DNA from 3 places in the Pseudomonas sp. No.117 genome. Region 1 is predicted to be linked to each of the others. Evidence: riboswitches for the same ligand, from Rfam matches in the RefSeq annotation. Region 1 holds a riboswitch; each other region holds the start of a gene.
What was found. Region 1 has a riboswitch for cobalamin ahead of ACYJP6_RS11480 (CbtB domain-containing protein). Riboswitches for the same ligand answer to the same signal wherever they lie in the genome.
Positions count from the first base shown of each region.

Region 1 (3,261 bases):
GTCCTGGATGCCCAGCTGCTCGAGCCCGAGCAACTGCGGCTGGCACTGGTCTACGGTGAGGCCTTCACCGAACTGCCCCAGGACCTCTATATCCCGCCAGACGCCCTGGAGGTGTTCCTCGAAGCCTTCGAGGGGCCGCTCGACCTGCTGCTCTACCTGATCCGCAAGCAGAACATCGACATCCTCGACATCCCGGTCGCCGAGATCACCCGGCAGTACATGAGCTATGTCGAGCTGATGAAGGCGGTGCAGCTGGAGCTGGCGGCGGAGTACCTGCTGATGGCGGCCATGCTGGCGGAGATCAAGTCGCGCATGCTGCTGCCGCGCGCGGAGGGCCTCGCTGACGAAGAAGAAGATCCTCGTGCCGAGTTGATCCGGCGCCTGCAGGAATACGAGCGTTTCAAGAAGGCGGCGGAGGATCTCGATGACCTTCCGCGCGAAGGGCGCAACTTCGTGGTGCCGACCCTGCCGGCGCCTGACGCCCGGGCGCGCAAGCTGTTGCCCGAGGTTGACCTGAGCGAATTGCTGCTGGCCATGGGCGAGGTGCTGCGCCGTGCGGACCTGTTCGAGAGTCACCAGGTGACCCGCGAGATCCTGTCCACCCGCGAGCGCATGAGTCAGGTGCTGGAGCGACTGAAGGATGGCGCCTTCGTACCCTTCGTCGCGCTGTTTACCCTGGAGGAGGGGCGGCTGGGCGTGGTGGTGACCTTCATGGCCATCCTCGAACTGGTCAAGGAGTCCCTGGTGGAGCTGGTGCAGAACGAGCCCTTCAGCCCCATCCACGTCCGCGCCCGGGTGAGTGGCGCCGACGCGGAAGAAGAACCTCAGGCATAGGCCAGTGCCGCGGTGGCCGCGGCGCTCTTGCGCTTGCTCACCAGCAATCGCGCGTCTGCACCGGCCGCCAGCAGGGCGGCGGCTTCGGCGATGCTTGGGCTGCCGGTGTGCTGCAGCGCGACAGCGCTGGCAGCGGTGGTGCCGGGTCGCGTGGCCAGGTTGTCCGCTGGAAAGCCTCGCAGGGGCAGTTGCCAGAGACGCGCGAGTTCCTGCAGGCCGGGCTCTTCCAGCCGCGCATCCAGGGTGGCGAGCGCCGCAAGTTGGTCGATCTCGCAGCCCGCTTCGTTCAACACCGCCTGGGCAAGCTCGGCCAGTTCGTCAACCGAACACCCTCGGCGGCAACCCAGGCCCAGTATCAGCCTCATCAGGCGCGGCTGCTCTGGCGCTGGAAGAGCCAGCTGCAGGCCAGTCCAAGCAACAGCCAGAACGGCAGGTTGCTCGCCAGCACGGCGATCTGGAAGTGCCGCTGCAGGTCCTCCGGCGCCAGGCTGGCGTGTTCGACCGGTTGCGGGGCGCCGAGCAGGTGCGGCAGGACCAACAGGCCCAAGGCCGCGATCTTGAAGCCGGGATGGCGCGCGAAGACCAGCAGAGCTAGGGCGCCGGCAGTAGCGCCAGCGGTGCCGATCCACCAGAGCTGGCGCAGGGTCAGATCGGCGGCGGCGGTGCCCGGCAATTCCGGCGGCAGGCCGAGGCTGGGGGCAAGGCAGAAGGTGGCATAGCCGGCCAGCCCCCAGAGCAACCCCTGATGAACGCGCGTCGGGGCGCGCAGGTTGAACAGGCCGGTGAGCAAGAGGCCGAAGCCCACCGCCACCACCAGGTTGCCGCCGAAGGTCGACAGGGTGCGCGGCCAGCCGTCCGCGGGTGTCCAGGCTTCCTCACCATGCTCATGGTGTTCGGCCACTGCCGGTGCCTCGGCCTGGACCTCGTAGGTTTCCGCCTGGAGGATGAGCGGGGTCATCCAGAGGCCCTGCAGGACGCTCAGGAGCAGGGCGGCGAGCAGGCCGGCCAGGGCGGCACTGAAGGCGATACGCTGGAACATGTCGAGCTCCTTCAGTGGCAGGGGAAGCCTTCGCTGTGACGGGTGTCGTGGGCGCCATTGTGCAACGCCTCGACGTGGGAGAAACCGGCCAGGAACACCAGGCTCAGGCCGAGGAAGCAGGCGAGCAGGGTGGCGGTCAGGCGTTGGGCACGGGTATTGGTCTGGGACAGGGCGGTGGCGGAGCGGGCGACGGTCATGGCAAGGCCTCGGAGTCGAAGCGGCAGGGACGCGCCTAGGCAGCGAGCCGCAGGCGGCCGCCGTCCAGCACGACCGCCCACCGCGGGTTGCTTGAAAGCGACAGGCCGGTCTCCGGACTTACGAGGGTCGCATACCTATGCAACTACCAGAATCGCCTTCCCCAGACTTGCCGGCCGGGTGGCATCGTGATCCTGCGCTCGTCTACCGTTGCGGGGGCAGTGCCGGACTCGGACCGGCTTCCCGTTTCACCGCGACCCATGGCGGAGTCGCGACACCTGAAGCAAGGTTCAGCAGACCATGGGCGTCGTCCGCCGGTCAAGCCTGTTCGATTGACACCCCGGCGGGGCACTCGTAGCCTGTCGCGTTCCGAGGTGCTCTTGTCTGCAAGAGCTTGAAAGGGAACGCGGTGCGATACCGCGGCTGCCCCCGCAACTGTAAGCGGCATCCAGAACCTCTCCACTAGGCCACTGCTCACGCGGGAAGGCCGGAGCCAGGCGCCGCGAGCCAGGAGACCTGCCTCGCCAGTTTCCCATACGCAACCGGGCGGGGTGATCCGGGCTGCCATCAGGGCCTCGCCGTTGGGCGAGCGTCCGGCATGCCTGCCCGTCTTCTTTCGCTTTCCATCTAAGGGCAGCCCATGAAAACCCTGGCCAAGACCCCCGTCACCATCGTCACCGGCTTCCTCGGTGCCGGCAAGACCACCCTGCTGCGCCACATGCTCGATCACGCCGAAGGGCGTCGCATCGCAGTGATCGTCAACGAATTCGGCGAGCTGGGCATCGATGGCGAAATCCTGCGCCAGTGCAGCATCGGCTGCAGCGAAGAAGAGGCCCAGGGCCGCGTTTTCGAGTTGGCCAACGGCTGCCTGTGCTGCACCGTTCAGGAGGAATTCTTCCCGGTGATGAAGGAGCTGGTGGCACGCCGTGGCGACATCGACCACATCCTCATCGAGACCAGCGGCCTGGCCCTGCCCAAGCCCCTGGTGCAAGCCTTCCAGTGGCCGGAGATCCGCAACGCCTGCACCGTGGACGCGGTGATCACCGTGGTCGACAGCCCGGCGGTAGCGGCTGGCACCTTCGCTGCTCATCCCGAGCAGGTGGATGTCCAGCGCCGCCAGGACCCCAACCTGGACCATGAATCGCCGCTGCACGAATTGTTCGAAGACCAGTTGGCCAGCGCCGATCTCGTGA
Region 1 is NZ_BAAJNP010000004.1:348,478-351,738, reverse strand. Features, by position in the region: gene ACYJP6_RS11495 (segregation and condensation protein A) at 106-834, shown strand; gene ACYJP6_RS11490 (cobalamin biosynthesis protein) at 825-1,199, opposite strand; gene ACYJP6_RS11485 (CbtA family protein) at 1,199-1,873, opposite strand; gene ACYJP6_RS11480 (CbtB domain-containing protein) at 1,885-2,070, opposite strand; cobalamin riboswitch at 2,157-2,365, opposite strand; cobalamin riboswitch at 2,424-2,606, shown strand; gene cobW (cobalamin biosynthesis protein CobW) at 2,709-3,261, shown strand, end outside.

Region 2 (3,261 bases), on a different contig from region 1:
CGAACGCCTGCGCCGCGGCGAACCGCTGCTCAATCAGGTCCATGGGCCCCGTTAGAGGACACGTCATGCGCATCACCCGTATCGAAACCACGCGCCTGGCCGAATTTCCCAACCTGCTCTGGGTGGAAATTCATACCGATAGTGGCCTGGTCGGTCTCGGCGAGACCTTCCGCGGCGCCGAAGCCGTGGAGGCCCAGATCCATTCGCTCTGCGCGCCGCTGTTGCTGGGCCGTGATCCCCTGCAGCTCGAAGCCCACAGCCGGGCACTGTTGCGCGGTTACCTGGGCTTCAACGGCAGCGGCGTGGAGACCCGTGCGGCGTCGGCGCTGGACATCGCCCTCTGGGACCTGTTCGGCCAGGCCCTGGGCGTGCCCATCCACCAGTTGCTCGGCGGCCGCGTCCATGAGCGGATGCGCGCCTACAACACCTGCGCCAGCCCCCACTTCAACACCGGTGGCGAGCGGCGCCGGCTGGTCGCCAAGGGCGAGGCGCGGCCGCTCGGCCGCTACGACGACCAGGTGGCCGCGGTGGAATGTCCTGGCGCCCTGGCCGAGAGCCTGGTGGACGAAGGCTTCGCCGCCATGAAGATCTGGCCCTTCGATGCCTTCGCCCTGGCCAGCCACGGCCAGTACCTGTCCAGCGCCGAGCTGCGCCAGGGCCTGGAGCCCTTCGCCCGGATCCGCGAGGCGGTGGGCGACCGCATCGCGGTGATGTGTGAATTCCATTCGCTGTGGAATCCCACCTGCGCCCTGCAGATCGCCCGGGAACTCAAGGAATACGACATTTTCTGGGCCGAGGATCCGATCAAGATGGACCATGTCCAGGGACTCGCGGACTTCCGGCGGCTGGCCGGTATCCCGGTCTGCGGCAGCGAGACCCTGGCCATGCGCGGTGCCTTCCGCGACCTGTTGGCGGCCGACGCCCTGGATTACGTGATGGTGGATCTTTCCTGGTGCGGAGGACTGAGCGAGGCGCGCAAGATCGCCACCCTGGCCGAGGCCTACCAGAAGCCCATCGCCCCGCACGACTGCACCGGTCCGGTGGTGCTGATGGCCTCCCTGCACCTGGGGTTGGCCTCGCCCAATGCCATCTTCCAGGAAGTGGTGCGGGCCTATCTGGCGGGTTTCTATTGCGATCTGGTGACCGAGCTGCCGGTACTGGAGCAGGGCTGGCTGCTGCCACCGACCGCCCCAGGGCTGGGGACCGCCCTGCAACCGGCCCTGCGGCAGCGACCGGACCGGAGCGGCCGGGTATCGGCGATCTGAGGGGCTCAGGCGGCCATGGCCGCACAGGCGTCGGCGCAGGCTTCACAGGCCCGGGCACAGGCCTGGCAGTGCTCGGCCTTGTGCTTGCCGCACTCGGCGGCGCAGGCGCGGCAGGTGGCCAGGCACAGGGCACAGGCTTCGGCGATGCGGTCGCTGTTGCGCTGCATGAAGGTGGCGGCCAGGCGACAGGCATCGGCGCAGTCGCGGTCCAGGCGGACGCACTCGCGCATCATGTCGATATGGTCTTCGCCCAGGCAGGCACTGGCGCAGGTTTCGCAGGCCGCGGCGCAGTCGAGGCAGGCCTTGATGCAGGCGGCGAGGGTGGAATCGGTCATCCGGTATCTCCTGGCGGTTTGGGGGTTCAGGGTGGACCCGGTCGCGGGGCGCCGAGTTCGGGTGGCGCGATCGATTGACGCTCTCCCGGCTAGTCCGTACCCTGCGCCCTTGCACGTGGTGCCCCGCTTGAGCCGGGGTGAAACAGGGAAGCCGGTCGAGCCGGCGCTGCCCCCGCAACGGTAGTTGAGTAGTAGCGGCGCGATACCCACTGGCCTGGCCGGGAAGGGGCGCCGCGGATGCCCCTGGGCATCGCCTCACGAGCCCGGAGACCGGCCACGCCTGCGTTCATCTCGGCGATGCGGAGGGCATCGTGCGGTGTCACCCCTGCCTGGCAGGCGGTGCCTCTGCCCGTGCCTCCGCCGCGCCCGCATCCGGAGCACCGCCATGACCGATACCCCCGAATCCACCAGCCCCGAGCGCGACGAACGCCACCGCGCGCGCATGGTGCGCAAGAAGGCGGTGATCGACGCCCGCATCGCCGAGGCCCAGGACGAGCGTGGCCTGCTGCTGGTGCACACCGGCATCGGCAAGGGCAAGAGCAGCTCGGCCTTCGGCATGGCAGCGCGCGCCCTTGGCCACGGCATGAAGGTGGGCGTGGTGCAGTTCATCAAGGGCCGCCGCGACACCGGCGAACAACTCTTCTTCAAGCGCTTTCCCGACGAGGTGCGCTACCACGTCATGGGCGAAGGCTTCACCTGGGACACCCAGGATCGCGCCCGCGACCTGCAATCGGCCGCCGCGGCCTGGGCGGTCGCGGTGGAGCTCCTGCGTGACCCGGCCATCGGCCTGGTGCTGCTGGACGAACTCAACATCGCCTTCAAGCATGGCTACCTGGAGGTCGACCAGGTACTGGCCGATCTCGCCGGCCGCCCGGCGCACCAGCACGTGGTGGTGACCGGCCGCGGCGCGCCGCCGGCGCTGGTCGAGGCCGCCGATACCGTGACCGACATGAGCCTGGTCAAGCATGCCTTCCAGGCCGGCGTCCGCGCCCAGCAGGGTATCGAATGGTAGGCCAGGCGCGGCATTGCCCGGCGCTGCTGATCGCCGCGCCGGCGTCCGGCCAGGGCAAGACCAGCGTCACCGCGGCGCTGGCCCGCCTGCATGCGCGGCAGGGCCGGCGGGTGCGGGTGTTCAAGTGCGGTCCGGATTTCCTCGACCCCATGATCCTCGCCCGCGCCAGTGGCGCGCCGGTCTACCAGCTCGACCTCTGGATGATCGGCGAGGCCGAGAGCCGGCGGCTGCTATGGGAAGCGGCGGGAGCGGCCGATCTCATCCTCATCGAGGGCGTCATGGGCCTGTTCGACGGCCAGCCCTCGGCGGCGGACCTGGCCGAGCGCTTCGGCGTGCCGGTGCTGGGGGTGATCGACGCGGCCGGCCTGGCGCAGACCTTTGGCGCCCTGGCCTATGGCCTGGCCCACTATCGCCCGAGCCTGCCATTCGCCGGGGTGCTGGCCAATCGCAGTGGCAGCCCGCGGCAGACCCAGTTGATCCGCGGCAGCCTGCCGGAGGGCATGACCTTCTTCGGCAGCCTGCCCCGGGATGCCGGTATCGAGCTGCCCAGTCGCCACCTGGGGCTGATCCAGGCCGACGAGGTCACCGACCTGGATCGCCGTCTCGACGCCGCCGCCGATGCCCTGGCGGCCAGTTCCGACATCGAATT
Region 2 is NZ_BAAJNP010000002.1:176,593-179,853, reverse strand. Features, by position in the region: gene ACYJP6_RS04350 (2-hydroxyacid dehydrogenase) at 1-55, shown strand, start outside; gene ACYJP6_RS04345 (mandelate racemase/muconate lactonizing enzyme family protein) at 66-1,265, shown strand; gene ACYJP6_RS04340 (four-helix bundle copper-binding protein) at 1,271-1,600, opposite strand; cobalamin riboswitch at 1,700-1,893, shown strand; gene cobO (cob(I)yrinic acid a,c-diamide adenosyltransferase) at 1,986-2,612, shown strand; gene ACYJP6_RS04330 (cobyrinate a,c-diamide synthase) at 2,606-3,261, shown strand, end outside.
Region 2: it holds a riboswitch for cobalamin, as region 1 does, so the genes downstream of both, cobO (cob(I)yrinic acid a,c-diamide adenosyltransferase) here and ACYJP6_RS11480 (CbtB domain-containing protein) in region 1, are expected to answer to the same signal.

Region 3 (3,261 bases), on a different contig from region 1:
CAGCAGCGGCCGCTGGTGGTGCTCTGCGCCGCCGGCATCGTCATCCGTACCCTGGCGCCGCTCTTGGACGATAAGACCGCCGAGCCGCCGGTGCTGGCGGTGGCCGAGGACGGCAGCGCCGTGGTGCCGCTGCTGGGCGGCCTGGCCGGGGCCAATCGCCTGGCCCGTCAGCTCGGTACGCTACTGGGCGTGGCCCCGGCCATCACCACCAGCGGCGAACTGAGATTCGGCACCTGCCTGCTCGATCCGCCTACCGGCTATGCCTTGGCCGATGTCGACGTGGCCAAGCACCGGGTGGCCGATCTGCTGGCCGGTGAGCCGGTGCGCATCGAGGGCGAGGCGCCCTGGCTGGACGAGGTGCCCCTGGCCCGCGATCCCGCCGCGCGACAGCGCATCCTGGTCTCGCCACTGGCCAGCACCGACGATCACACCCTGCTGATCCATCCCCGCGCGGTGTTGGTGGCGGTACGCGCCGATGCCACCGCGACTGCCGTCAGCGAATTGCTCGCCAGTACCGGCTATGCGCCAGGCGCCGTCGCCGTGCTCCTGGCGCGGGCGGAAGACATGGCCACGCCCGCCCTGGCCGAGCTGAGCCAGGCGCTGGACGTACCGCTGAGATTCGTCGACGCCGGCACCCCGGACTTCGCCCAGGCGACCGTCGACCGCGCCCAGGAGCGTGGCATCGCCCTGCACCTGCACCCGACGCCGCTGGACGCCGATCGGCTCGGGCAACGCCGTGGTCGCCTCAGCGTGGTGGGCCTCGGCCCCGGCGCGGCCGAACTCATGGCCCCGGTGGTGCGCCGCAGCCTGGACCAGGCCCAGGACGTGCTCGGCTATGCCACCTACGTGAACATGGCCGGTCCCCTGCGACCCGACCAGCTGGCCCATGCCAGCGACAACCGCGAGGAGCTGCAGCGCGCCCGTCACGCCTTCGAATTGGCCGCCAGCGGTCGGCGCGTGGTCATGGTGTCGTCCGGTGATCCGGGGGTCTTCGCCATGGCCGCGGCGGTGCTGGAGGTGCTGGAAGGCGCTGCGGATCCGCGCTGGGCAGCGGTGGAGCTGGAGATCCTGCCGGGCATCACCGCGGCCATGGCCAGCGCCGCCCTGGCGGGGGCGCCCCTGGGCCACGACTTCTGCCTGATCTCCCTGTCCGACAACCTCAAGCCCTGGGCGGTGATCGAGCAGCGGCTGCGCCAGGCCGCCGCGGCGGACCTGGCGATGGCCTTCTACAACCCCATCTCCAAGGCCCGTCCGCATCAGTTGGACCGGGCCCTGGACGTCCTGCGCAGCTGTCGCCCGGCGACCACTCCGGTAATTCTCGGCCGCGATGTCGGCCGGCCCGGTGGCGGTCTCGAATACACCAGCCTCGGCGCCTTGCGCAGCGATAGGGTGGATTCACGCACCCTGGTGATCCTCGGCTCCAGCCATACCCGGCGTTTCCCGCGGGCCGATGGTGGCGAATGGGTCTATACGCCACGCTGGTATGATTCTGAATTGTTATAAAGTAACATTCTGGCGCGTTTGAGAAGTCGCCGGCCGAGCGCGGGCACTTTCCAGGCGAAACCGGTGCTTGAAGATTGGTCGCCGCTGGTTCACCGTCGGCGACACCTCAGATCCGCTGGCGGGAAGCCGGTGCAAATCCGGCGCGGTCGCGCCACTGTGAGTCTCCTTCGGGAGATGAGCCAGACCTTGCCAGGGGACACCAACCATCCACAAGGGACGCGTCATCCCAAGGAGAGTCCATGCTTCGCCGTCTTTCGCCGCTGCTAGCCGCTGCGGCACTGTCCGTTTCGTCCTTCACCGCTCAGGCCGCCACCCACTATCCGCTGACCGTGCACAACTGCGGTCGCGACCTGGTCTTCGAGCACACGCCGCAACGTCTGGTCAGTATCGGCCAGGCCAGCACCGAGCTGCTGTTGCGCCTGGGCGTTGCCCCGCGGATGGTGGGCACTGGCGTCTGGTTCGGTGGCTTGCCCGTGGATCTGCAGGCAGAGGGCAAGGGCGTCCCGCGCCTGGCCGACAACGCGCCCAGCTTCGAGGCCGTGGTCGGTACCCGGCCGGACCTGGTGGCGGCGCAGTACACCTATCATGTCGGCCCCGGTGGCGAGGTGGGCGACTTCCCGCGCTTCGCCGACCTCGGCATCGCCGCCTACGTGGCGCCCAGCGATTGCGAGGGCAAGGCGGTGACCGCCGATTCCAACAGCGACGGCAGTCGCAGCGCGCCCTTCGACATGCAGCTGGTGACCCGTGAAGTGCACGAGCTGGCGACCATCCTCGATGTGCAGCCGGCCGGCGACCGCCTGGCGGCTGAGTTGGACCGGCGTATCGCCGCCGCTGGCGAGCAAGCCAAGGCTGCCGGGGTGCAGGGGCGCTCGGTGCTGTTCTGGTTCTCCAGTACCCGCCTGGAAGGGGATCCCTGGGTAGCCGGCAACCTCGGTGCGCCCGCCTGGATCGCGCGCGCCCTGGGGCTGCGCAACGTGGTGGACAGCGCCGAGGAATGGCCGGCAGTGAGCTGGGAGCGCGTCGCCGCCCTGGACCCGGACTATATCGTGGTGGCGCGCATGGACCGCCGCCTGTACCCGGCCGACGACGTCGACAAGAAACTGGCCTTCCTGCGCAGCGATCCCCTGACCCGCGAATTGCGCGCGGTGCGCGAGAACCACCTGCTGGTGGTGGACGCCCCGACCCTCAACCCCTCGCTGCGGGTGGTGGATGGCGTCGAGGCCCTGGCCAGCGCCCTGGCCAAGCCCAAACCATGAGCCTGCCCCTGGCGGCCGAAGGCGCCCGGCCCTGGCGCTGGCTGCTGGGCCTGGCCGCCGTGCTGGCGCTGGCCGCCAGCGTGGTGTTCGCGGCCTCCTTCGGCGAGATGCCCATCGCCCCCCTCACCAGCCTGCAGGCCATCGCCAATGGTCTCGGTCTGGGCCCCTATCCGGTGGAGCGCATCGTCCAGGGTATCGTCTGGGAATACCGCTTCAGCCGCGCCCTGGTAGCGGCCTGCTGCGGCGCGGGCCTGGCGGTGTCCGGCGCCATCCTCCAGGCGCTGCTGCGCAACGCCCTGGCCGAACCCTATGTGCTGGGGCTGTCGGCCGGCGCCTCCACCGGCGCGGTGCTGGTGATGCTGCTGGGCGTCGGCGGCGGGGTGCTCGGGGTGTCCCTGGGCGCCTTCCTCGGCGCCATGCTGGCCTTCACCGTGGTGCTGCCCTTTCTCGGCAGCGGCGGCAGCACCCGCATCATCCTCGCCGGGGTTGCCGCCTCCCAGCT
Region 3 is NZ_BAAJNP010000003.1:314,899-318,159, reverse strand. Features, by position in the region: gene cobJ (precorrin-3B C(17)-methyltransferase) at 1-1,503, shown strand, start outside; cobalamin riboswitch at 1,572-1,711, shown strand; gene ACYJP6_RS08205 (ABC transporter substrate-binding protein) at 1,743-2,759, shown strand; gene ACYJP6_RS08200 (FecCD family ABC transporter permease) at 2,756-3,261, shown strand, end outside.
Region 3: it holds a riboswitch for cobalamin, as region 1 does, so the genes downstream of both, ACYJP6_RS08205 (ABC transporter substrate-binding protein) here and ACYJP6_RS11480 (CbtB domain-containing protein) in region 1, are expected to answer to the same signal.